3 regions of the Paenibacillus sp. 01T443 genome follow, and region 2 is predicted to be linked to each of the others. Evidence: riboswitches for the same ligand, from Rfam matches in the RefSeq annotation. Region 2 holds a riboswitch; each other region holds the start of a gene.
What was found. A riboswitch is a leader RNA that binds a small molecule or an ion and turns the genes downstream of it on or off. The one in region 2 is predicted to bind cyclic di-AMP.
Positions count from the first base shown of each region.

Region 1 (7,945 bases), on a different contig from region 2:
TACAGCCAATATCGCATACATAAGCATATTGATAAGCCCGACGCCTTTGCCGCCGAAAACAACATTGAGCATCATTTCCGCGAGCGGTACTAAACCGCCAAGCGGAGTAAGCGTATCATGCATATTGTTTACGGTGCCGGTCGTTGCGGCCGCAGTCACCGTCGTGAACAGCGCGGATTGCGCGATACCGAAGCGAACCTCCTTGCCTTCCATGCTGCCTTGCGAAGCGTCGATGCCAAGAGCGTTCATCGCCGGGCTTCCGACTTTCTCCGATGTATAGGCAACGCTCAGGAAGACGAGGAACAAGCACATCATCGCTGAGAAAATAACCCAGCCTTGCTTTTTATTCTTAGCGAATAGCCCGAACGTGTAAGGTAATGCAGCAGGCAGTGCCCACATGCATAAAATTTCAATTACGTTAGTGAGTGGATTCGGATTCTCAAACGGATGGGCCGAGTTGACGCCAAAAAATCCGCCGCCGTTCGTTCCCAAATGCTTGATCGATTCCAGTGAAGCTACAGGCCCGATCGCAATTTGCTGCATTGCGCCTTCCAGCGTCTTGACCGTTAACGTCGGATCGAGCGTTTGCGGCACCTGAAGCACTACAAGCACAAGTGTAATAATGAAGGAAATAGGAAGAAATATTCTCGTATGCGCCTTAACGAAATCCTCAAAGAAATTACCGATCGTTTTGCCTTTGCTCGTTATTCCGCGAACAAATGCGATAGCTGCCGAGAAGCCCGTCGCCGCGGAGGTGAACATCATCATCATGATGACGGCCATTTGCGAGAAATAAGATAAGGCACTTTCCCCGCTATAATGCTGCAGGTTTGTATTCGTCATAAAGCTGATAACGGTATTGAAGGCAAGCGTTGGCTCCATACTGCCCATCGCGTTCGGATTGAACGGCAGCGCGTTTTGCAACCGCAGAATCAGATAGCTGAACGCTACCAAAACGATATTTGTCGCAATAAAGCTTAGCGCGTATACCTTCCAGCTCATTCCCTCACGGTGTTTTAAGCCGATAAGCTTGTAAATGAACCGTTCCGTGCCTCCGTAAACTTTGTCCAAACGATTCTGTTCATTCGAAAATACATGGTAGACGTACGTACCTAGCGGCTTGACAAGCAGGACGAGAACTGCAATGACTACCAGCATCTGTAAAATATCCATCGTAACTCCTCCTGGGCTAAAATTTTTCCGGATTAATTAAGGCATAGATCAAATAGACGAAGACGAACAACCCCAGAATGGTCACAATAATCATCCGTTATCGCCTCCCGATTGCTCAATGACATTGCCGCACCAAGTCAAAAAACCGTAAAACAAACCAAAGCATGCTATTAAGACAATAACCATATACACATCTACCATAGGAATTCCTCCTGCATCATTTCCTGCATTTGTTTAATAAAAAACCTACCTCGCCGTTTTTTGAATAAACGATATGATCTGCTCCAAGACCTTTGTAAATGGCCCGCGGATTCCATGACTGCGTAATCACGTAAATGGACTTTGACGTCCATGCCCTACAGCACTGCACAAAACGACAGCTTAGCGTGAAACTGCTCTCAAATATGAAAACCTCACGGATATAAAAATCCGGTACATCCCAGCTTTTCCTATCATTAGTATCCACATAGAGCACATTAGCTATTCCCTGTCTCCGAAGCAGCTTCTCCTCTTGCTTGCTGTTGGTCAGCACCATGAAAGGAAGCTCGTGAAATTCCAAAATTTTTATGAACGATTTGCCAGACTCGCTTAGCCCGGCGACAATAATATGCTCATTTTCCAAAGCGGTTCTCCTCCAAATGTTGAAAAAAAGGCAACAAAAAAGAAGCCTTAGGAAAAGAGGAACTTTCCCCGCAGCTTCTTGACCCGCAGCCGAGCATAAACGGCTTATACCGCCATTTGACGGCGAAGCTCGTTTTGCATAATAAAGCCGCAGGTAGCGCGATGGTTGTTGCCTCTCTCGAGTACGCTTGCGAGGTTAGCTGTCGGATTCGGGCGTGAGAGTCGCCCTACGCTTGGCAAAGTCCAAGTGATTCACCCCATGAGACGATTCGTATTTGCACACGAACGCTCGTTGGTTCCCCCGCTCCTGCTGCTGCAGGACTCAGCGTTTTAGATCCTTTCTTACCAGCTGCTCCTGTTTTGGACAGCAAAAAACCGCAGAGGCATATGACTCTGCGGTCGAAATTAATCGATCACAAGTTTCATCATTCCTCTCTCGATCCACGCTTACGAGGTTAGCTGACGGATTCGGGCGGTGAGAGTCGCCCTACTTTGCCTGGCATCCATGGTGCCAGGTCAAAGATTCACCCCTGCAATGCTGCCATCCGACTCTCACATCGAACATGCGCACTGCCTAACATTTGGTTCCCCCGCTTTCCGCTTTCACGGAAACTCAGCGATCAGTCAATCGAAACTTATTGTAAATCCTGTATCGAATCTTACTCCTCGCTAAACCTGCTGTAAAGAGGCCTCGCAGGTCAAATCAAGTCATTATAGACAAAAAAGAGATAGTGTCAACGCTTTCATTGATCACTATCTCGGTATACCTCACTATTTCTACGTTTATCTCTCGTTTTTATAATTAATGACAGTAGCCTATATACTGAAATACTAAGCAAATAAACAGATTTCTTCAAATATGAGAATGAGTGAGCATCAGCGAGATTTTTGAAGAATAAACCTCTTTTAGCGCATGAAATGATCGTATTACTTTATAAATGACAATATGGCGCCAAATCCCCAAAAACCTATGTTTTACAAAAGATGGCTGCGGGTTTACTATAGACGGCAAGCCGACTACGGCAAACAATTATCGCTGAATTTTTCAATGAAAAAACGGGGGAACCAATCGCGAGCGGCAACATTGTACGTTTGCATGGGGTGAGTCCGGAGCTTAAGCCTCCGGTAGGGCAGCTCTCTAGTCCGAATCCGTCAGCTAACTTCGTAAGCGAACTGAGGAGAGATTTTATTTATGTTGACACAAACTGCAGTCCCTTTACCTTGTTTGGATGAACAGCTTTCTTCTATACGTATTAAAAGAATCGAGGTTTTTGTCATCCCCGCTTTCGAAGCTGACTCCTCTGGTTTTCTAGTTCGTCTTCGTATTACAAGCAATTTGGGTCACGGTTGGAGTGAATTATTTATTAGCAGATCCGAAAAACCTCTCGACTGGATCAACTGGAGCAGCCTGCTTCTTCGTTTTATCGGTATTAATCACCAAACCTATTTTACAGATCGTTATCAGGATAGAGCCTCAAAGGATGAGCGCATTTATCGTTTGTTTTTCAATGCTGCGGAGCAAGTAGGCGCACAGCCAACCTCTCTTAATTACCAAGAGTACCAAGCTGAAGAATCTGCTCTTCTAGAACGAGCTGTCTCTTACGTATCTTTATTCTAATAACACCTAGCGGATTCGATAACTTTTGCGGAGATGGAGGTATATTGGGAGATATTGAAAATAGCATTTTACAAATAGATAAAAGCATTTCTACCCACTCATAATACGAGGAGGTTTTACCATGAATGTCATAAATATCAGCGACTTGACCAAAACGTACGGGAAAGCAAGGGGAATCACGAAAGTCAGCTTTCATGTTGAAGAAGGCGAAATTTTCGGGTTCATCGGACCGAACGGAGCTGGAAAATCTACGACGATCAGAACTTTGTTGTCTCTGATTTACCCGACTAGCGGCAAAGCCGAGATCTTCGGCAAGGATTGCATCAAGTTTGCCCCCGAAATTGCCAAGCAAATCGGATATTTGCCTTCGGAGGTTTTCTATTATGACAATATGAAGGTGATCGACCTCTTAAAATACTCGGCAAGCTTTTACAAGAAGGATTGCAGCAAAAGAATCAAAGAGCTGGCTGAGATCATGGATCTTGATTTAAAAAAGAAAATCGACGACTTATCGCTCGGCAACAAAAAGAAAGTCGGGATTGTCCAAGGATTGCTTCACGAACCCAAATTAATCATACTCGATGAACCGACCAGCGGCCTTGATCCGTTAATGCAGCAAAGATTCTTCGATCTGCTGCTGGAGGAGAATAAAAAGGGAGCAACCATCTTGTTTTCATCCCATATCTTAAGCGAGGTTCAGCGTTTATGCGATCGGGTCGCCATCATAAAGGAAGGCAAAATCGTCACGGTCGAAAAGATCAGCACGTTAAAAGAAAACAATTATAAAAAATTCAAAATCGAAACAAAGGCAACAGCAGAACAGGATTTCTTCAACATAGCCGGCGTGGATAATCTTAAAGTGGCGGAACATTCGGTAAGCTTCTTATTCAGAGGCGATATTAATACCGTCATGAAAAAGATAGCCGAAGTCGAAATCGCAAACCTATGGATTGAAGAACCTGACCTCGAGGAGATCTTTATGCACTACTACGAAAAGGAGGTCTGATCAGCGATGAATATCTTTCTTCATGAATTAAACTTTTATAGAAAATCAACGTTGATTTGGTCCGTTTCATTGGTTGCCCTGCTCATCCTGTTCATGTCCATGTATCCTTCTATTGCAGGAGATATCGATTCGTTCAAAAAGCTGTTGGAAGGTTATCCGGAGGCTGTGCGGAAAGCGATCGGTCTTGAAGTGGAGAACCTTGGTTCGGTGCTAGGTTTCTATTCCTATATATTTCTCTATTTATCACTTTGCGGGGCTATTCAAGGAATGAATGTAGGTACGTCCATCATTTCCAAGGAAATACGAGACAAAACTGCGGATTTTCTTATGACAAAGCCTGTATCGCGAACCACCATATTAACGGCCAAGATTTTGGCGGCATTGACCTCGTTAGTTGCTACGAACGTGGTTTTTTTAGCTGCAGCCGGCATTATGCTGTCTCAGGTAAAGACGGAAGAGTACAGTGCAACAACCTTCTTTATGATATCCGTTACGCTGTTTTTTGTTCAGCTTATTTTTCTTGCCTTGGGCATTGTCACTTCGGTCATCGCTCGGAAAATAAAATCCGTACTGACTGTATCACTTGGAACCGTGTTCGCCTTTTTCATCATCGGCATGCTCGTATCGACAAGCGACGATGAAGCGAAAAGGTATTTATCTCCCTTTAAATATTTCGACACGGCCGATATCACAAGAAGTTCCAGCTATGAAACCTCTTTTTTGCTTGCTGGAGCAGGAATCGTCGTAGTTTCACTGGTGATTAGCTATATCGTCTACATCAAGAAGGATATCCACGCGGTTTAATTGTGGGGAGGAATTGGAATGAATATATTTTGGATCGAAATGAAAGCATACACGAAATCTCTCATTTTCTGGAGTATCGGCATCCTATTCTTAATTGCCTCCAGCATGGGCAAATATGCTGGGTTATCCTCCACCGGACAATCGATGAGCGATTTAATGGAGGGCATGCCTAAATCTTTGCAAGCCATCATGGGGATCGGAACGCTCGATCTATCGAAGGCAAGCGGATATTACGGCGTTATCTTTATCTACTTGGTGTTAATGGGAACGATTCATGCTACGATGCTTGGCGCTAATATTATCGCTAAGGAAGAACGGGATAAAACGGCAGAGTTTTTGTTCGTCAAACCCGTTTCAAGAAACAAAGTGATTTTATCAAAATTCATGGCTGCACTTGCAAATCTCGTAATCTTTAACATTGTTTCGCTGGTTACCTCCATCTCCCTGGTCACGAAATACAGCAAAGGCGAATCCGTAAGCGGCGATATTGCAATTACATTGGCAGGAATGTTTATTTTGCAGCTCTTGTTTTTGGTCATCGGATCAGCGACGGCGGCCGTCAATAAAAATCCGAAGAAGGCCGCATCCTTATCTACAGGTATACTATTGATCACCTATATATTATCCATTGCAATCGACTTAAACGATAAGTTCGAAAACCTGAAATACCTTTCTCCGTTTAAATATTTTGAAGCGAAGAATATGATGTATGGCGGAGGCTTAGAGGCTGTCTATCTTATTTTGTCAGTGTCCTTGATTGTCGTATTAACCGTAGTCACCTTTGTGTGTTTCAAAAAAAGGGATTTACGGTTGTAATTTCATGGAAATGTATACATGAGGGGATTTAGTCGCGTCTCATGTTCCAGCCAGTTAGCTTAATAAAGAAATGGAGCAGTTGTCATAGCAACCTGCTCCTTATTTATGAATATCAAAAGGAATTTAAACCCTAAGCCTTTTGCTCAAGTTCACTCTTCTGACTTAAGTGGTGGCGGAAGTGCATGCCGATCATATCGAACCACTCCCGTATTAAAAAGAATAGAAACGCCAAATATAAAAAATAAAGCAGACCATATTGGTCAGCTTTATTTTTTGATTCTCTATGAGGTTCGCTTGATTATTGAACTATAGTATCCCGATATTGAATGAGAATTCTTCCCTTTTAGTGATCCGAAATCGGCCATCATTAAACTCGAGCGGTCCACTATTTGGTAGACCTTTCAATCAGTTCTCAAACATCGGCTCGATTGTCACAAAATGAATCACAGTATCGTTATATTCCTTATGAGCAAATAGCGGATGAGAGTGATTGAAGAATTTACCGATAGCTGTACATTGATTCATTAACTTCGACAGGCTTTGATGTTAATTCAAAATTTACATTTCATTCCAGATTCACTTCTGAGAAATGAGTTGTCAAAAACAATAAAGTGAGGTACAGCAATGACACAACGTGTAAATTTCGCTCAGCAATCACCAGAACTTTTCAAAAAGTTCTTAGCTCTTCATAACGCTATGAAGGAAAGCGCAATTGAAGATAAGACCCTCGATCTCGTTTCGATCCGGACTTCGCAATTGAATGGTTGCGGATTCTGCCTGGATTTGCACCTCAAGCAGGCCAAAATCCATGGCGAGAGCGAGCTTCGCCTCTATCATATCTCGGTTTGGCGGGAATCTAATCTGTTCACCCCGCGCGAACGGGCAGCTCTTGCATGGACCGAGGTCTTGACCAAATTGCCTGAGCAAGGCGTGTCTGACGACATTTATGACCATGTTCGCGGGCAATTGTCTGAAAAAGAAATCTCGGACCTGACCTTCTCGGTCATGGCGTTCAATAGTTTAGACCAAATAAACATCGGCTTCAAGACTGTGCTCGGTCGTCTTACTCGGCGTTTGGAATAACTTCGCCTGCTGAGCAGCTTCATTTTTCTACATTCATGCAGCCCCCGATAAAGTCCATATAAATGCCTGTTTGTTTAATAAAATGAGCAGGCCACCGCAGCGCCTGCTCATTCATTATTATTCAACTACCGTGACCCGTTAGCGTTCCCTTTTAGGTCTAGAAAATATTAGCATCAGAAAGTTCTTTCCTCAGCTTCCCATCTTGCGACCTCTTCCCGAACTCGCGGCGCGACTTCCGTTCCCAATAGTTCAATGGCTTTCATAACATCCTCATGCGGCATGGTGCCGACGGGTAAATGCAGGAAAAATCGTGTAAAGCCTAAATGTTTGCGCATGTGAATAATTTTGTTGGCCACCGTTTCGGGATCGCCTACGTAGAGTGCGCCTTCTAAGCTGCGGGCGGCATCGAAGTTTGAACGGCTATAATGTCCCCAACCGCGCTCTTTACCAAAATAATTAAATGATGCCTGAGTGGGAGGGAAATACTTCTCGACCGCAAGCGAGGTACTCTCTGCAATGAACCCGAGTGAGTGCACGGCTATCTTTAATTTCGATGCATCATGTCCTGCACGGGTAGCAGCGTTCTTATAAAGCGGCACGAGCGGAGCAAACTGCAAGGGACTCCCGCCAATAATCGCCAACACAAGAGGCAGTCCAAGCACGCCTGCTCGTATTACCGATTCCGCATTTCCCCCACTGCCAAGCCATACGGGTAAAGGGTTCTGAACCGGACGCGGATACACACCAAGATTCGTAAAGGCAGGTCGATGCCCTCCTTTCCAGGATACCTTCTCCGAGTCCCTTAATTTTAATAATAGTTCCAA
Region 1 is NZ_JBFTPE010000002.1:194,254-202,198, forward strand. It holds gene kdpA (potassium-transporting ATPase subunit KdpA) at 1-1,173, opposite strand, end outside; gene kdpF (K(+)-transporting ATPase subunit F) at 1,190-1,267, opposite strand; gene AC1DLI_RS03470 (hypothetical protein) at 1,391-1,795, opposite strand; cyclic di-AMP (ydaO/yuaA leader) riboswitch at 1,965-2,132, opposite strand; cyclic di-AMP (ydaO/yuaA leader) riboswitch at 2,223-2,423, opposite strand; cyclic di-AMP (ydaO/yuaA leader) riboswitch at 2,819-2,980, shown strand; gene AC1DLI_RS03475 (hypothetical protein) at 2,987-3,412, shown strand; gene AC1DLI_RS03480 (ABC transporter ATP-binding protein) at 3,534-4,418, shown strand; gene AC1DLI_RS03485 (ABC transporter permease subunit) at 4,425-5,222, shown strand; gene AC1DLI_RS03490 (ABC transporter permease subunit) at 5,241-6,038, shown strand; gene AC1DLI_RS03495 (carboxymuconolactone decarboxylase family protein) at 6,663-7,121, shown strand; gene AC1DLI_RS03500 (LLM class flavin-dependent oxidoreductase) at 7,295-7,945, opposite strand, start outside.
Region 1: linked by a shared signal. The riboswitch ahead of AC1DLI_RS03470 (hypothetical protein) and the one ahead of AC1DLI_RS05995 (TrkH family potassium uptake protein) in region 2 are both predicted to bind cyclic di-AMP.

Region 2 (7,945 bases):
CTGCAGCGCAAGATGGAAGAAGCGGCAGAGAAGCTGGAATTCGAGCGGGCCAAGGAGCTCAGGGATCAACTGATTGCGATTGATGCCGTCATGGAGAAACAGAAAATTACGATGTCTGATGCGCTTGACCGCGATATCTTTGGCTTTGCGGTAGATAAGGGCTGGATGTGTGTGCAAATTCTTTATATGCGCCAAGGTAAGCTTATCGAACGGCATGGGACGACCTTCCCCTATTACGGGGAAGCCTACGACGATTTCATGACGTTTGTGACGCAGTACTACAGCGACAATCCCGCACTCCCGAAACAAATTTTGCTGCCGCTGCCCCCAGAGTATGAGCAAGCCGAAGCAGCCGATGGGTCTGCGGCCGCAGACGAGATCTCCTCGCATGCGGATGATGTTATTGCTTCCCTGCACAGCTGGCTCAAGGTTAAGGTACTGATGCCGCAGCGGGGACGCAAGAGCGAGGTCGTGACGATGGCGATCGACAACGCGAAGGTCATGCTGGACGAGAAGTTCCGTCTCATCGAGCGGGACGAGGAGCGCAGCGTCAAAGCGTCGGAGTCGTTAGCCGGTTGGCTCGGTTTGGAAGAAGTTCGCAGAATCGAAGCTTTTGATAACTCGAACATTCAAGGTACGAACCCCGTCTCAGCAATGGTCGTCTTCACGGACGGCAAGCCAGACCGCAAGGAATACCGCAAATACAAGGTCAAGACCGTGAAGGGCCCGGATGATTACGAAACGATGCGAGAGGTTATAAGGCGCCGTTACGAGCGTGTGCTCAAGGAGGAAATTACGCCTCCGGATCTGATCGTTGTCGATGGCGGGAAGGGACAGATTTCGGCGGCGCTTGATGTGCTTGAGAATGAGCTTGGACTTTTCATTCCCGTATGCGGGCTAGTGAAGGATGCGAAGCATAAGACGGCTCAGCTCATGACCGGCGATCCGGCGGAGATTGTTCCGTTGCCGCGCGACAGCCAAGAATTTTATTTGCTGCAGCGCATTCAGGACGAAGTGCATCGCTTTGCGATTACGTTCCACCGGGAGCAGCGGGCCAAGTCGATGGTGGAGTCGAAGCTCGATTCGATCCCTGGCATTGGCGAGAAGCGCCGGAAACTTCTGCTTAAGCATTTTGGCTCCATCAAGAAAATAAAAGAGGCCTCAGTCGAAGACTTTCGGCCTCTGTCTATAGGGGATAAATTAGCTTCGCAAATTATAGCTGCTCTAGGGGAGGAGTCGTCGTAAATGACGGCTTCTTTTCTTTTTTGCGGCTAAAATATTTGAGAACAAACGCAATAATGACTGGCAGCACCGAGAAAAAGATAGCCGAGATGATATTAGGCGCTGTTCCGATCGTAAGCAAGGACATGCCAACCGCTACGCTGTTAAAGATCGCATGGGTGAACATCGCCGTAATGAAGCCGTATCTGACGAAAATAAAGCTGAACAGAAGGCCGATAATCATCAGCTCGATCAATCTTGTCGAGGACGGGTAGAACGGATACATCACATGCCCAAGCGCCCAAAATAGAGTAGGGAACAGCGCTGCGGCAAACGTATTTTTGAACCATCTGCGGAATAACCCGATGCCGAAGAAGCGGAAGACGGCTTCCTCGGAAATAGCGGCAGCCCAAGCAAGGACGGGCATGAGCCATAGAATGCCCATATTGTAAGGCGATTGGGTAGCATCAGACGTATCCCAAGTACCGATCGTCAGCCTAAGCGCAATGAAGATAACCGATTGAACGGCAAACAAAATAATTGCGAATAAATAAGCAAGCCCCATGCTCCGCCATACATAATCTCCATACCCCTTCTGACCGAATCGCGGCCATAAGGCACGGCCCTGGGCTTTCCATAGTCCGTCGCCGGCTACGATTGAGATATATATGGATCCGGCCATCGGAATGGTTAACAGAACTGTGAATATGGCAGTAAACAGGACAGCTTGCCCGGCCAGCTCGTTTTCGCCTAACGAAGCTCGAATGCCGTCGAGTACATTCAAGTTCATAATGATATAGGTGATAAAATAAACGACGGTCAAAATAATGCCGTATTTGAAAGACGTGAATTTTCGGTACAGCACTGCGTAAATAATGGCTAGAACAAAAAGAACGAAGCTCATGAACATGTAACCGAAGCCGGTAAGGAAGCCTGCCCATTTATCCTGCTTCTTCACATATTTGATATAGTCAGCAGGTGCAACGAATGCTGGTTTATATTTGGTGACCATGTTTTTTCCATGGATGTTCTGCGCGTAGATATCGATGTTAAGCGCAGCTTCTTCGATGACATAGCCGGCAGGCGCTTCGCCATGCCACTCGCCGTTTTCTTCTATTTTACTTTCTTTAAATGCAGCGCCTCCAAGGCTCTGAGTGGCTAGAAAAGCATTAACCACCTTGTTTTTATCAGCGTCTGCCAGCTCTTGTCCGTCAATATGAAAGTTCCAGGCTACGATCTTTTCACTTTGCATATGTACATATACGAAGCCGTTTCCGCCGTCCGTAAATTTCAAATCGACTTGAAACGTATCCGTAGGAAAGCTCTGATCATATTTATCGCTATACGTTTCGATCAGCTTATGCTTGGATAAGTAGCCGTTCATCAGCTTATCGGTTTGATGCACGGCTTTCGCCGATTTCACCTGAAGGCCCGTTTGCTTCTCGGCGAAAGCAGAAGCGCGGTCCTCGGCGGCAGTCTTTTCAATAACCTTTGTGTCTATTTCTCCGGAAACGATGGATGCGATCATGGGTCCTACTTCAACAGCAGCGTAAATGAGGAAGCAGGCAATCGCAGCCCATAGAAAACGTTTCCATTCATTCGGCTTGATTGAATCAATCATGGGTTCACCTCAACTGTCCTTTTAATAAATAGCTTATTCCAATACCTTAACATATAAATCCCTGAATTATCCAATGAAAAAGCACGTTTACTCTCAAAATAATGCGAAATAACGATGTCCGGCAAGCTTGATGCTTACTGCTTCGTCCGGTTGCCCTTATTTGGTCTAAAATCGTCTTGTTTGTCCCAAACGTCAGCTTTATATCAAGACTGCTTTGGGATTATAATCGTTAACGTCATACAAATCGCATAGCAAGCCGAATTTCCTAAGGAAATCGGGGGAACCATAAAGCTGTCAAAAGATATGATTGAGATTCAGGCGAATCGATTCATAATTGGCGGCATGGGGTGAATTTTAGCGGTGAAGCATTGTCTTCCGCCGCCGAATAGGGCTGCCTGTCCAGGCCCGAATCCGTCAGCTAACCTCGTAGGCATCATGGAACAGGACTCATCGCATAGAGCACTTGAGTTTCAGTGCTTTTTTTTATGCTTAAATATAGATATTGATTGGTTATGACATATCGCTGAAGAAGGTTAGAAGAATGAAAGTTGATTGGAATGTTCTTAAATGGTCGCCCCCACGGATATTGGTAAGCGGGTTTGCTCTTATTATATTACTGGGTGCACTGTTATTATCCATGCCGTTTGCATCGGCGAACGGGGAGAGGCTGCCTTTTATAGACGCATTGTTTACGGCAACGTCAGCCACCTGCGTAACGGGGCTGGTTGTCGTAGATACAGGCACTTATTTTTCGGTGGCGGGTCAGGTTATATTAATGTGCCTGTTCCAGCTCGGCGGACTCGGCTTTATGACAATGGCAACGCTTGTCGCGCTCGTGCTGCGCAAGAAAATTTCATTACGCGAGCGGTTATTGCTGCAGGAGGCTATGAATCAATCGAGCATGGAAGGAATCGTAAGATTGATCAGGCGGGTTATCGTTTATTCATTAACAATCGAATTTGTCGGATTTATCCTTTTTTCCACCAGGTTTACATTTGATATGCCTATAGGCAAAGCGTTGTTTTTCGGTGCATTCCACGCCGTATCGTTGTTCAATAACGCCGGGTTTGATATTTTCGGAAACTACCGAAGCCTTACGCTTTATGTAGAGGACCCGATCGTCAATATAGCAGCTATGATGCTCATCATAACGGGAGGCTTGGGCTTTGTCGTTATGTCGGATCTAATGGAATTCCGTAAAAACCAAAGGTTATCGCTGCATAGTAAAGTTGTTCTTTCCATGACGGGAACATTAATAGCAGTAGGTGCAATCGTTATTTTTGTTTTTGAATTTTCCAATTCGAAGACGCTTGGGTCTTTGGACTGGAGCGGTAAAATTTGGTCCTCTTTTTTCCAGTCTGTAACGCCAAGGACAGCAGGGGCTAATACGCTGGATTATACGGCTCTTCGTCAGGCCACCGTATTTTTTACGATCATTTTGATGTTCATCGGTGCGTCACCCGGGTCAACCGGCGGCGGGATTAAGACAACGACCTTTACGACTTTGATTGGTGCCGTTGTTGCGATGATTCGCGGACGTGATGATATCGTGCTCTTTCGGTACCGGCTCGGCAAAGACAGGATTTTCAAGGCGCTTACCATTACCTTGATTTCACTAGGGCTGGTCATTGTCGTTACGATGATCTTGTCGATGACCGAGGATCAAGCGTTTATTAAACTGTTGTTCGAAGCGACGTCAGCCTTCGGTACGGTAGGCTTGTCCGTGGGCGTTACGCCAGAGCTCAGCAATGTTGGGAAAATAGTCATTGCATTAACGATGTTTGCTGGTCGGCTTGGTCCATTGACGCTTGCTTATGCGTTAGGACCGCGCACAGAAAAAGAATTGTACCGGCATCCTGAAGGCAAAATTACGATTGGATAGGAGACATACGCAAGTGGGAATAAAGAAGAAGCAGTTTGTCATTATTGGATTAGGCCGTTTTGGCTCAAGCCTGGGACGGGAGCTCGTTGAGCTCGGTCATGAGGTACTCGGCATTGACAAGGATGAGGAAGCCGTTCAGGAAATGAGCGGCGTGCTTACCTATGCCGTATCGGCCGACTGCACAGATGAGGAAACGCTGCGTTCGCTCGGCGTGCGGAACTTTGACTGCGGTGTTGTCGCAATTGGCGATGACATTCAATCCAGTATTTTGACGACGATTCTGCTTAAGGACTTAGGCGTAAAGCAAGTTGTCGCCAAGGCGATGAGTGAGCTTCATGGTCGCGTGCTTGAGAAAATAGGCGTTGACCGTGTCGTCTATCCGGAGAGAGATATGGGAATCAGGGTTGCGCATCAGCTCGTTTCTCCGAACCTGCTCGATTATATTGAGCTTTCAAAGGAATATACTATTGCGGAGCTTGCGGTACCCCAATGCTTGGACGGTAAATCGCTGCATGATTTAAATCCGCGCGCCAGATTTGGCTGCAGCATCGTAGCCATTAATAAGCCAAGCGGTATTATTATTGCGCCTACGGCAACGGACGTGCTTGCTTTACGCGATGTGATGGTTATTATTGGAACGAATGAGCAAATCGAAGACTTTGAGGAAACGGTAATACGCTAAGAAGCCTCAGCTTCAAGAACGGAAGTGAGATGCAGTTGGAAACCGCGGCAACACCAGTCATTCATCATCTGCTTATATTGCTTATTCTCATCGTAACAGCCGGTATGCTGGCAGGCCGAGCGGCTGTCCATCTTCGCATCCCTGATGTAGCTGCTTTTATTATAGTAGGCGTGCTGCTTGGACAGGGCTTGCACTGGATCAATGAATCAAGCAGCTCCTTAATTAACCAGCTGATATTAATAGTAGGCTCGACCGTTATTTTATTTGACGGAGGGCGCAATATTAGTCTACCCGGGCTAAGCAAAGTGAAATGGACGGTCGCCTTGCTGAGTGTTCCGGGCGTTCTTATAACCGTTGCGGTCGTAGGCACAGCTATCCATTTTATTTTCGGCATAGAATGGATGTACGCGCTTCTCGCAGCCTCTGTTATCGCTTCGACGGATCCGGCTTCGATCATACCGGTATTTCGACAGGTTTCCATTAGGAAGAAGGTACGCGAGACCGTTGAAAGCGAATCGGCTTTTAACGATGCGACCGGCTCCATTATTACGTTTGCCTTAATTGCTGCGATAACAGGGAAATCGGCATTAGAGGCTGGACCTCTGCTTTACCAGTTCGCTTATACAGCATTTGGGGGCATTGCATTAGGCCTGTTGGTCGGCGCTGTCTCTGTATTCGTTGTGGCTCATCTGAAGCTGGGCATATTACGGGACTACACGACCATCGCCATGCTGGCAACGGCCTTGTCTGCGTATTTGCTTGGTGATTTATTGCATGTGAGCGGCTTTATGGCTACCTTTGTAGCGGGACTAATATGGGGAAATCCTCGGTTTTTGAAGCTGCAATTGGATGAAAAAGAGTCGGAAATCGTTCACTTCTCAGATAACGTGACGGTAATGCTGCGCATGCTCATTTTTGTGCTGCTCGGCAGTCAAGTCGATCTCGCCTTGCTGATCGAATATGGCTGGCAAAGCTTTGTGGTTATCATAGTGCTTATGTTTATCGCACGCCCCATTACCGTTCTCGCCTGCAGCCTTCCTGATCGGAAGGCAGAATGGCAAAAAAATGAGCTGCTATTTATGATGTGGGTGCGAGAGACAGGTGTCATCCCAGCTGTTTTATCCGGGATGATCACGAGCGCCGGTATTCAATATGCGGACAAGATCGCTTCGATAACATTAATGGCCATTCTCGTTACGGTTCTGCTTCAAGCGAGTACTACTGCGTTTATGGCAAAAAGGCTTGGCATGGATTCGGAAGCTTAATATTGGAAATGATGAGGACATCAGCCTCTTTAGAGGCTGATGTCCTTTTTCGTAGGGAAGCGTGCGGCCAGCTCATTAATCCATAGCCGAACGGAAGGGCTTAACGCGGCGGAATCCGCATGTATGAGCGAGGTTGTCCGCTTCGTATCTTCGAGCTCGCGTATAGGCATGACGATAAGCTCGTTATCTTCAAGAAGCTGATTGCGCATGTAGGATTGCGGAAGGAGAGTTGCGGCTCGGCATGTATGAAGCAAGCGCAAAATCGCTTCGAACGAATCAATTTCCATCCGCACATCCGGCTGGAGATGATACTTGTCGAAGAGCTCGTCGGTAAGGAGCCGGTACCATGTACCCTTGGAGAACAAGATCATCGGCATGCCGGTCAAATCCTGTATGCCAAGAGCGCCTTTGTCGGTTATGACCTGATTGCGCGGCAGCACAAGCGATAAATGATCCTCGAACAAAGGAATGCACCGGAGCGTGGAATCCTCAATGCTGGAGGCGACAATCCCGATATCTGCTTTATGGTCGCGTACGAGCGATACAATTTCATGGGTTTTGCCCGTTACCGCTTTGATATCGATTTCAGGGTGAGTGGAAGTCAGCCGTTGGATCAAATCCGGCAGCGTCGTTTGCAGTGTCGTCAGACTTGCGCCTATCGTCAGCGTGGTATGTCCCGTAGATGTAAATTCAGAGACGGTTTGCAAATATTTACGATGGAGCTGGCGCAGCTCAAGGGCATATTCATAGGTCAGCTGGCCGATCCGAGTGAGCTCCAGCCGTTTGCCAATTCGGCGAAATAACGGCGAGCCCAGCTCCTGTTCAAGCTTGGCTATTTTGCGGGAGAGCGCGGGCTGGGACAAATTAAGCAAAACCGAAGCTTTGTTCATGCTGGATTGCTCTACGATTACGGTAAAGACATGCATCTCTTCATTCATGAAAGAAGCTCCTTATGTCATTTTGTTATAAGAAATTATAAAAAATAAGCAATTCCATTATAAGATGAAAAGGAGTAGGATGGGAAGTGTGGCTAATATGTGTCGACTTTTGTTGACGGAGGTACATGCTGGGGTTACAATGTAGAATGATTTGCCAAGCGTAACAAGCTGATGCCAGCCCTCGGCGGCACAGCGCTTCATTTGCGCTGAAATATAAGCAATGTATAAAGGAATATCCGATACATTCTTATATTTTAAAAAATGCATGCTAGCACTCACAGTTTTGAAAGGAGAAGGAATGACATGAAAGGAAACTCGTATTTCTCGCGCAAGCTT
Region 2 is NZ_JBFTPE010000003.1:340,783-348,727, forward strand. It holds gene uvrC (excinuclease ABC subunit UvrC) at 1-1,245, shown strand, start outside; gene AC1DLI_RS05990 (CPBP family intramembrane glutamic endopeptidase) at 1,214-2,842, opposite strand; cyclic di-AMP (ydaO/yuaA leader) riboswitch at 3,087-3,290, shown strand; gene AC1DLI_RS05995 (TrkH family potassium uptake protein) at 3,384-4,724, shown strand; gene AC1DLI_RS06000 (potassium channel family protein) at 4,744-5,406, shown strand; gene AC1DLI_RS06005 (cation:proton antiporter) at 5,436-6,671, shown strand; gene AC1DLI_RS06010 (LysR family transcriptional regulator) at 6,701-7,609, opposite strand; gene AC1DLI_RS06015 (succinate dehydrogenase cytochrome b558 subunit) at 7,913-7,945, shown strand, end outside.

Region 3 (7,945 bases), on a different contig from region 2:
ATTCGTGCCCATGATTTGAAGGTTCAGCTTAGCATCCTTATAGTTAAAGCTGTATACGGGATCTTTTTCATTATGGGCAACGGAATAACCTGCTGCAAAAACATCATTAGCGAATGTACCAAACTGAATTTTGTGGTATTCCACTTCGCCGTCAAAGTCCGTTACCCTCGTATACAGAGCGCCGTTCCCGACCTTTTGATCATTTTTCCAAGCGCCGTCATATGTAATCTTGATTTCTTTGTGATCACTAGTGGAATTAGCTACGTACTTCCCCATTCCATTCCGTTTGCCGTTTACCCAATCACCGGAATAAGACTTGGTTTGATACCATGTCATTGTTCCTTTTCCGTGAGGCAGTCCATTCTTCACTTCACCGTAATACAGAACATTCTTGGAAATTTCGAGATACTCTTTAGTGGTAGCTGCTTCAGCTTTCGATGCTCCCCCTGCGGCTGCTGTTAGAACAAATACTAAAGCAAAGCTGAACATCATCATGACCGTTTTTTTCATCGACCATCACTTCCCCTTATCTGGTTATATTAGTTCATTCTATTAGGATAATAAACGAGGTATGCGATTTCGAAACAGGTTTAAAAAACGAAAAAGGATTTCTTTTCCTTATGGTTTAGAAATATCAGTTAATATCCTCCACTGTCCTGGCATACAATGCATGATCCTCCCATATTCCGTTTATTTTCAAATATTTGCTCGCAAGTCCTTCATGACGAAAACCTCCTTTCTCCAATACCCGAATAGAGGGTTGGTTTCTTGGCATGACACCCGCTTGAATACGGTGAAGCCCTAGTTGATTAAAAGCATAATTTACGCATAGCGCGATGGCTTCTGTCATATAACCCTTGCCGTTCTCCCCGTGATCTAGAAAATAACCAAGGTTCGCATTTTGGAAAGGACCCCGGGCGACTCCTGATAGCTCGATACGTCCTATAAGCTTATCTGTATGCTGTAAAAAAACGCCAAACACATAATTTTGATCCTGTTCTGCCCCTCTGATCCCGGCTTCAATCATTTTCTTCTGTTCTTCTAACGTAAAATAAGGCTCAGGCCGAATCGGCTCAAAGGGATTGAAAAAATGGTAATTTCTCAAGCGAAGCGCAAGCAGCTCTTCTGCATGGCCCACTGCCATTGGCAGCAGGTAGATATTTTCACCTTGCATCATCCATTTCTCCTTTCGAAAAATTCATTGTTTTTCTGTTTCTCGAGGTCTTGAAACATTTCGAAAAAAATTTGAAAATTCTGACCGTTTTCTTGTATACATTTACAATACACACCACATAATAACCTCACATCCCAAGAAGGAGTGATTTTAATGAGCAGAAAAAGTTCGAATACATTGGTTGTACCACAAGCAAGAGGAGCGATTGAGCAATTGAAAACAGAGGCTGCGCAGCAGCTTGGCGTTTCGTTCTCGCAGGATGGTTACAATGGTAATCTTTCCACGCGCGATGCTGGTTCGATTGGCGGATACATTACGAAAAAGCTTGTTCAAATCGCGGAACAACAATTAGGTGGACGCAACTTCTAATCAGCCGCCGAAAAGCCCTCCTATTGCTGGAGGGCTTTTCTTCTGTGACTGGATCGATCCCGATCCCCAATGGATGCTGCCGAATCAAGCTATTCTATTCCTATTTCTGAAGGTGGTAAGGCACGGTCGCGATAACCACATCCTTTTGTGTAAATAGATAGGCACGGAGCATTAAGCTCGTTTGGTTGTGCAGAAAATAATGCCACCAATGCTTTGTAATAAACTGCGGAATGAGAATGGTAATATGATCCGTTTCAGCCGTTTTCCATTCTATTGTATCAATAAACCTCATCAGAGGTCTAATGATGCTCCGATAGCTCGACCGAAGAACAATGAGCCGGACTCCGGGGTTCCATTCTTCCCACTTCTTTTCCATTCGTTCAATGTCCTCGTCATCAAATCCAACGTAAACGGCAACGACATTATCCGTCAACGATTTGGCATAGCTAAGGGAATGATTAACGACACGCGTTATTCCCGCAATGGGAACCACAATCGTGCTCCCTTTTATAACCGGTTTATCTACTGACATATTAATCCGCAGTTCGTCTGACATGTTGCAGTAATGACGGTGAATTCCATAAAACAATAAGATAACGAGCGGCAGAAAGATAAACACCATCCAAACGTGGCTAAACTTTGTAAAAATAAAAATTAAGGTAATTGCCAGCGTTGTAAGCATGCCGATTGTATTAATTATGAAACGTGAAAGCCATCCGGCCGGCTTCAGCTTCACCCAACGTACCATCATGCCCAGCTGGGAAAGCGTAAATGGTATAAATACACCCACTGCATATAGCGGAATTAAGCTTTCGGTGTTGCCGTGAAAAGCGATAACCAATAATGCAGATAAGACGCCCAAAATAATAATGCCGTTCGAAAAGCCCAAACGGTCGCCACGCGCCATGAACATATTCGGCATATATTTATCTTTTGCCAGCATGAAGGCAAGCAGCGGGAATGCTGCGTAAGCTGTATTTGCCGCCAGAAATAAAATGAGCGCCGTAACGCCCTGAATCACATAATAAATGACGCCTCTGCCAAAGGTAGCATTCGCGATTTGCGATACGACGGTTTCTTTCTCATTCGGAATTATGCCATACCAATAGGCAAGCAGGCTTATGCCGATAAACATTGCGCCTAGAATCGTCCCCATCATAATAAGCGTAGTTGCCGCATTGCGCTCGGCCGGCTGTTTAAAGTTTGGAATCGCATTGGACATCGCCTCCACGCCCGTGAGCGCTGAGCAGCCCGAACTGAAAGCCTTTAGCAGAAGGAATAAACTGATGTTCGAGACTGCAGCACCCATTTCAGGAGCAGCTGCCGGAACGCCGCCTGCCAAATATTTTATAACGCCGGAAATAATCAATACGAAAATGGCGATTACGAACAAGTAGACCGGCATGGCCAGCACCGAAGCCGATTCCGTGATACCCCGCAAATTAATAATAGTCAGAAGAAAGATCATAACTAAAGCAATGAGGACCCGGTGATCATGAAGCGAAGGAAACGCTGACGTAATGGCATCCGTCCCCGCCGACGTACTGACCGCAACAGTCAGAATATAATCGACTAGCAGCGATCCTCCTGCTAACAGACCGGTAGAAACGCCGAGATTATCCTTCGCGACAATATAAGCGCCGCCGCCGGAAGGATAAGAGAAAATCGTTTGGCGATACGATAAAATAAGCACCAATAAAAGACCTAGCACAGCGATGGAGATTGGAATGGAATACCAAACCGCTGTAAATCCGACAACCATCAGCACAATTAAAATTTGCTCCGTGCCGTATGCGACCGAGGATAAAGCATCTGACGAAAGCACCGCAAGCGCCTTAAGCTTGCTCAGCTTTTCACCTTCAATTTCCGAGCTTTTCATCGGACGTCCGATAATCAATCGTTTAAATCTGCTGACCATAATTGCTCCCCATTTCCTATCCTTGTACTCTAATAAAATGTCAAATACCGTTTAGAACACAAAAAAAGCCGCAGGAAAGTAAGGACTTTCCCACGGCTTACCAAATAAACTTGGTTCGTTCGTGATAAATTCCTCTTCTGGACGCTTACGAGGTTAGCTGTCGGATTCGGACGCAAAAGTCGCCCTACGCTTGGCAAAGCCAAGTGATTCACCCCTGAGACAAGATCGAATGATCGGTCTCCATGGTTCCCCCGCTTCTTTTTCAGAACTCAGCGATCAAGGATAATATCAGAAAATGTTACGGCATTGGATTACGTTCTGAATCTTACTCCTTTCCATTGCCATTGTAAACGATCATAAATGTCTAAAATGATTTGATTTGGAATCATGCGGAATCATTTAACCGCTTACAACCTATGCATTCTTTTCTTATCGCTCACATGCTTGAAATCCCTTTGATTTTCATAAAAACATCTGATTAATAGAATAGCAATCCGTAAGAAATCGATGCCCGCTTTATATGATACGATTGGAGTATGTTTAAACCCACTAAGAAAGGATGTTTTAGAATGGCAAAATACACAACCTACATCATTTCCGAGGACGCAAGAGCGCAATCCGAATTTTACATGCAGGCACTTGGAGGAGAAATCAATTCCATTCTGACGCATGGCCAGCTTCCCGACGCACGCGAGGAGCTCAAAGACAAAATCATTCACCTCTGTTTCAATGCCGCAGGCGTCAATTTCTTTATGTCAGACTCTGTGTTTGAGCCTGTGCAGAGCGGAAACGCCGTTCATTTAAACCTTGAATTCGCTTCAGAAGCTGAAGCACGGCAAGCCTTCAATCAATTAGCAATCGGCGGCCAAATCCATCAGCCTTTAGAGCCTGCTTTCTGGGGCTCCTTATTCGGACAAATCGAAGACAAATTCGGTATACGCTGGATGATCACCACTGAATCAAACGCAAGTCAAGCCTAACCGATTTCGATATCGGAGAATACGTTTGACATGAAGAGGAGACGTCCCCTGTGCAGAGGGCCGTCTCCTCTTTTCTTCGTTATTTTATCCTATTTGTAAAACAAGGAATTATTCATACGATTGTCGAATAGTGTCGGATGAAATCATTCTCTTTTGTCTCTATTTTTTCGTCATACCATCAAATCATATGAGGAGGAGGATGCTTGGTGTCATTCTTGTTCAAGGCAGCCGAATACCCGATAAGCCCCGGCTGCTATCTGATGAAAAATAAAGAAGGCAGCATCCTCTACGTCGGAAAATCCAAAAACCTGCGAAGCCGGCTGCGTTCCTATTTCACGAAAAACCATACCCATCGAAGGATTAAGCAGCTTGTACAGGAAATATCGTCCATTGAGGTCGTCCTTGTCAATAATGAAGCTGAGAGCTTACTCCTCGAGAATAACTTAATAAAAATTCATAAGCCTCCCTTTAATCGAGCATTAAAAAGAGATAACAGCGGCTATGCTTATTTGCAGCTTACGGCCGACCCGCTTCCGCGTTTGGATGTGTATTACCGGAACCGCAGCCGTCAACAGAAAATCGCTGAACCAGAGGAAACACATCGGTTAGGCCCTTTTAAAAACGCGCGATTTCGAGATGCGCTGCTTGAATTCGTAACCGAGCATTACGGTCTTCGCACCTGCAAAACCATGCCAAAGCAAGTTTGCCTTCTTTACCATATCGGTAAATGCAGCGGCATATGCGAAGGCAAAATAACGAAGCAGGACTACTTGAATAACGTCCGCCAAGCCTCGGAGCTGCTCGCTCATCGAGGCAAAGGCCTGATTGAAATCCTATATACCCAAATGGAGACTTATGCGTCAAAAATGGAGTTTGAAAAAGCGCAGCAAATGCTCATCAGCATACGAAATTTGGAGCAAGCCGAAGACAAACAGATCGTAGACAGGGAAGCCGTAATCGATCAGGATGTTATCTACTTTGGTCATTCCCATGTGCTGGTTGCAAAAGTTCAAGCGGGGATGCTTAGCGACTTTCAGATGTTTGAGCTTGGAGAATCGAGAGATGAAGCTGCCGGCGATCAATTTATCATAACGAGATATGCCGAGTCAAAGCCAGATGAATTAATTGTGAGTAACGTCTCCGACCGGAAGAAAGTACAGGCATCCCTAAAAAAAAGAGGAGAAAAGCAAATAATCCTCACACAGCCTAAGCGAGGACTAAAATACGATCTCCTTCAACTTTGTAAAAACAATTATGAGTACCGAATCAATCGGCAGATGCTATAAAAAAAAAGGCCGCCATAGGGCAGCCTTCCTTTCATGCCAAATTAATGAATTGTATTAGCCGGCATTTGCGGCATACCGTTTGCAGGCACAAAAGCATTAAGCATGATTTGCATATCATTGGCTGCTAATTGCGGCACTTGGTAATAGGCATGTTTATTTTGATACATAAATAATTCATAGGCCATTTCAATAAAATTTTGCACCTGCGAAGCCAGCACCCGGCGTACGACCGGATTCGTAACTTCAACGGCAGCCATCGCCAAGAGGGAAGCATGGGATTTTACAAGTCCGATCATATATCCGCTAATGCCTGCGTCCTTTACGTCAGCGAGGGATTGATTGGGCTTTTTCGGCTGCGTCGCTTGTAAACCGTAGAGTGCCGGGGTCATTTCTTTTATCAGATACGTTGATGTTTCTTGGCTTGGCTTCTGGCCTGAGGCGAAGCATTCCGCTGTCAGATTGTATTGGGAAAGAGCAAAGTTGTATTGACGATCCAAAATATCCTGTAATTCGACATCCTGTACATACTGCCTGAAAATCATAAATTGATCCAACATACCGATTGAACAAGACAGTACTTCATGCATATCAAAGAGCTCATGGCCTCCATGATTGAATGCCTGAGAACCTTGTGAATTTGTATTGATTTGCGTTTGCTGCTGCATTTTAAGTCTCCTTTGTCATTGATGGATTGGCTTCTTTAATATCAATATTTTAAAGGGAATTTATGCATCCTGCTTTCCAAATCGTAAAAAGCCCCAGTTATGACTCTCCGTCATAACTGGGGCTGATCGTTCATAACTATTTATTAGCTGCTGCCCATGCGTCCAGTTGTTTTTGCTTTTCTGCGATAATTTTGTCAATGCCGGCTGCTTTCTGCTGTTTAATAAATTCAGGCAGCTTGGCCACTGGATCAACGGTTCCCGTTTCTAAAGCAACTTTATATTGGTTCTGAACGTTCGTGACCGATGCGATTTCCGTTTTGACGGCGTCGGCATTAAAGGTAAAGCCCAGCGCTTTCGATTTTATAGCGTTTTTGTTAAACTCCGCCAGCTGATTCCATAGCTCCGGGTCGTCTCCGTTCCAAATGTGGGATAGGGACTGGTTCCCGAACATCCATCCCATTTGCAGGTTATAGCCGGAATTCGTTGCATCTACGCCTTGCGGGAAGTCAATGACATTGTCGGACACCTTCACGTAATGTTTTTCTTCGATCCCGTAATCCAGCAAATTAATGAAGTCTTTATCGGTATACATCATGTTGAGCAGCATCGTCGCTCTCTCCGGATCCTTCGAGTTTCTTGCAACGCTCCACATGATGGATGTAATATTAGACGTTGCTGTGACCGCAGGCCGGAAGTGAATCGACACCATCTCTTTGCCTGTCGTCCTCGATTCTTGGGTTTGTATACCCGGCTTCATATGGGAAATAAACGAGAAGGCTTTGCCGGACTTCACCAAATTGTATTGCGTCTCGGTGCTTGTCGCAGCATCCTTGGCAATATAGCCTGCTTGATACCATCTTCTGACCGTATTCAACATTTCTGCATATTCCGGCGTCTCATACATGTTCACGACCTTTAGGCCGTTGTCATGGCTTGGAAGCACGCCAAATCCGTCACCCAAGGTATCAAAGAAGCTGCCTACATAAATATCAAGGATAGAGGTTCCGTACTTGACTGTCGGAATGATGCCAGGCTCGTTATCCTTAATGGTTTTGAAGACCGCGTCCAGATCTTCCAATGATTTTATCGCAGCCGTATCGATGTTGTACTTATCTACCAAATCCTTGCGCATCGTAATGCCATAGTCTGCTGCCAAATCCCTGATGCTTGGAACGGCGTATATTTTCCCGTCAATTCTCGTTGCGTTCAAGAACGCCGGATCAAGGGAATCAAGCGCATTCGCAACCCCCTGGCCTTGCTCAGCCAAATAGCCGTCAAGTTCAAGAAACTGTCCTTTAGCTACATCTTGGCTGTAAGTTCCGAGTCCGCTCACGATCAGGTCTACCTGCTCATTGCCGGACATCATCAGCGTTTTTTGCTGCGTCCAAGCTCCAAAGCTGATTGGAATCAGCTTAACAGTAGCATTAATTTTTTCCTTCGTCATTTTGTTGATAGCGTCCGAAACCAGCTTCATATCCTTCGGCTCCCCGGCTGCAGGGAATACCATCACTAGCTCAACAGGCTTTAATTGTCCGCCGGCGTTGCCGCTTTCT
Region 3 is NZ_JBFTPE010000008.1:640,995-648,939, forward strand. It holds gene AC1DLI_RS16760 (MORN repeat-containing protein) at 1-510, opposite strand, end outside; gene AC1DLI_RS16765 (GNAT family N-acetyltransferase) at 635-1,177, opposite strand; gene AC1DLI_RS16770 (alpha/beta-type small acid-soluble spore protein) at 1,328-1,543, shown strand; gene AC1DLI_RS16775 (APC family permease) at 1,644-3,461, opposite strand; cyclic di-AMP (ydaO/yuaA leader) riboswitch at 3,589-3,746, opposite strand; gene AC1DLI_RS16780 (VOC family protein) at 4,031-4,441, shown strand; gene AC1DLI_RS16785 (GIY-YIG nuclease family protein) at 4,648-5,727, shown strand; gene AC1DLI_RS16790 (spore coat protein) at 5,769-6,392, opposite strand; gene AC1DLI_RS16795 (ABC transporter substrate-binding protein) at 6,529-7,945, opposite strand, start outside.
Region 3: linked by a shared signal. The riboswitch ahead of AC1DLI_RS16775 (APC family permease) and the one ahead of AC1DLI_RS05995 (TrkH family potassium uptake protein) in region 2 are both predicted to bind cyclic di-AMP.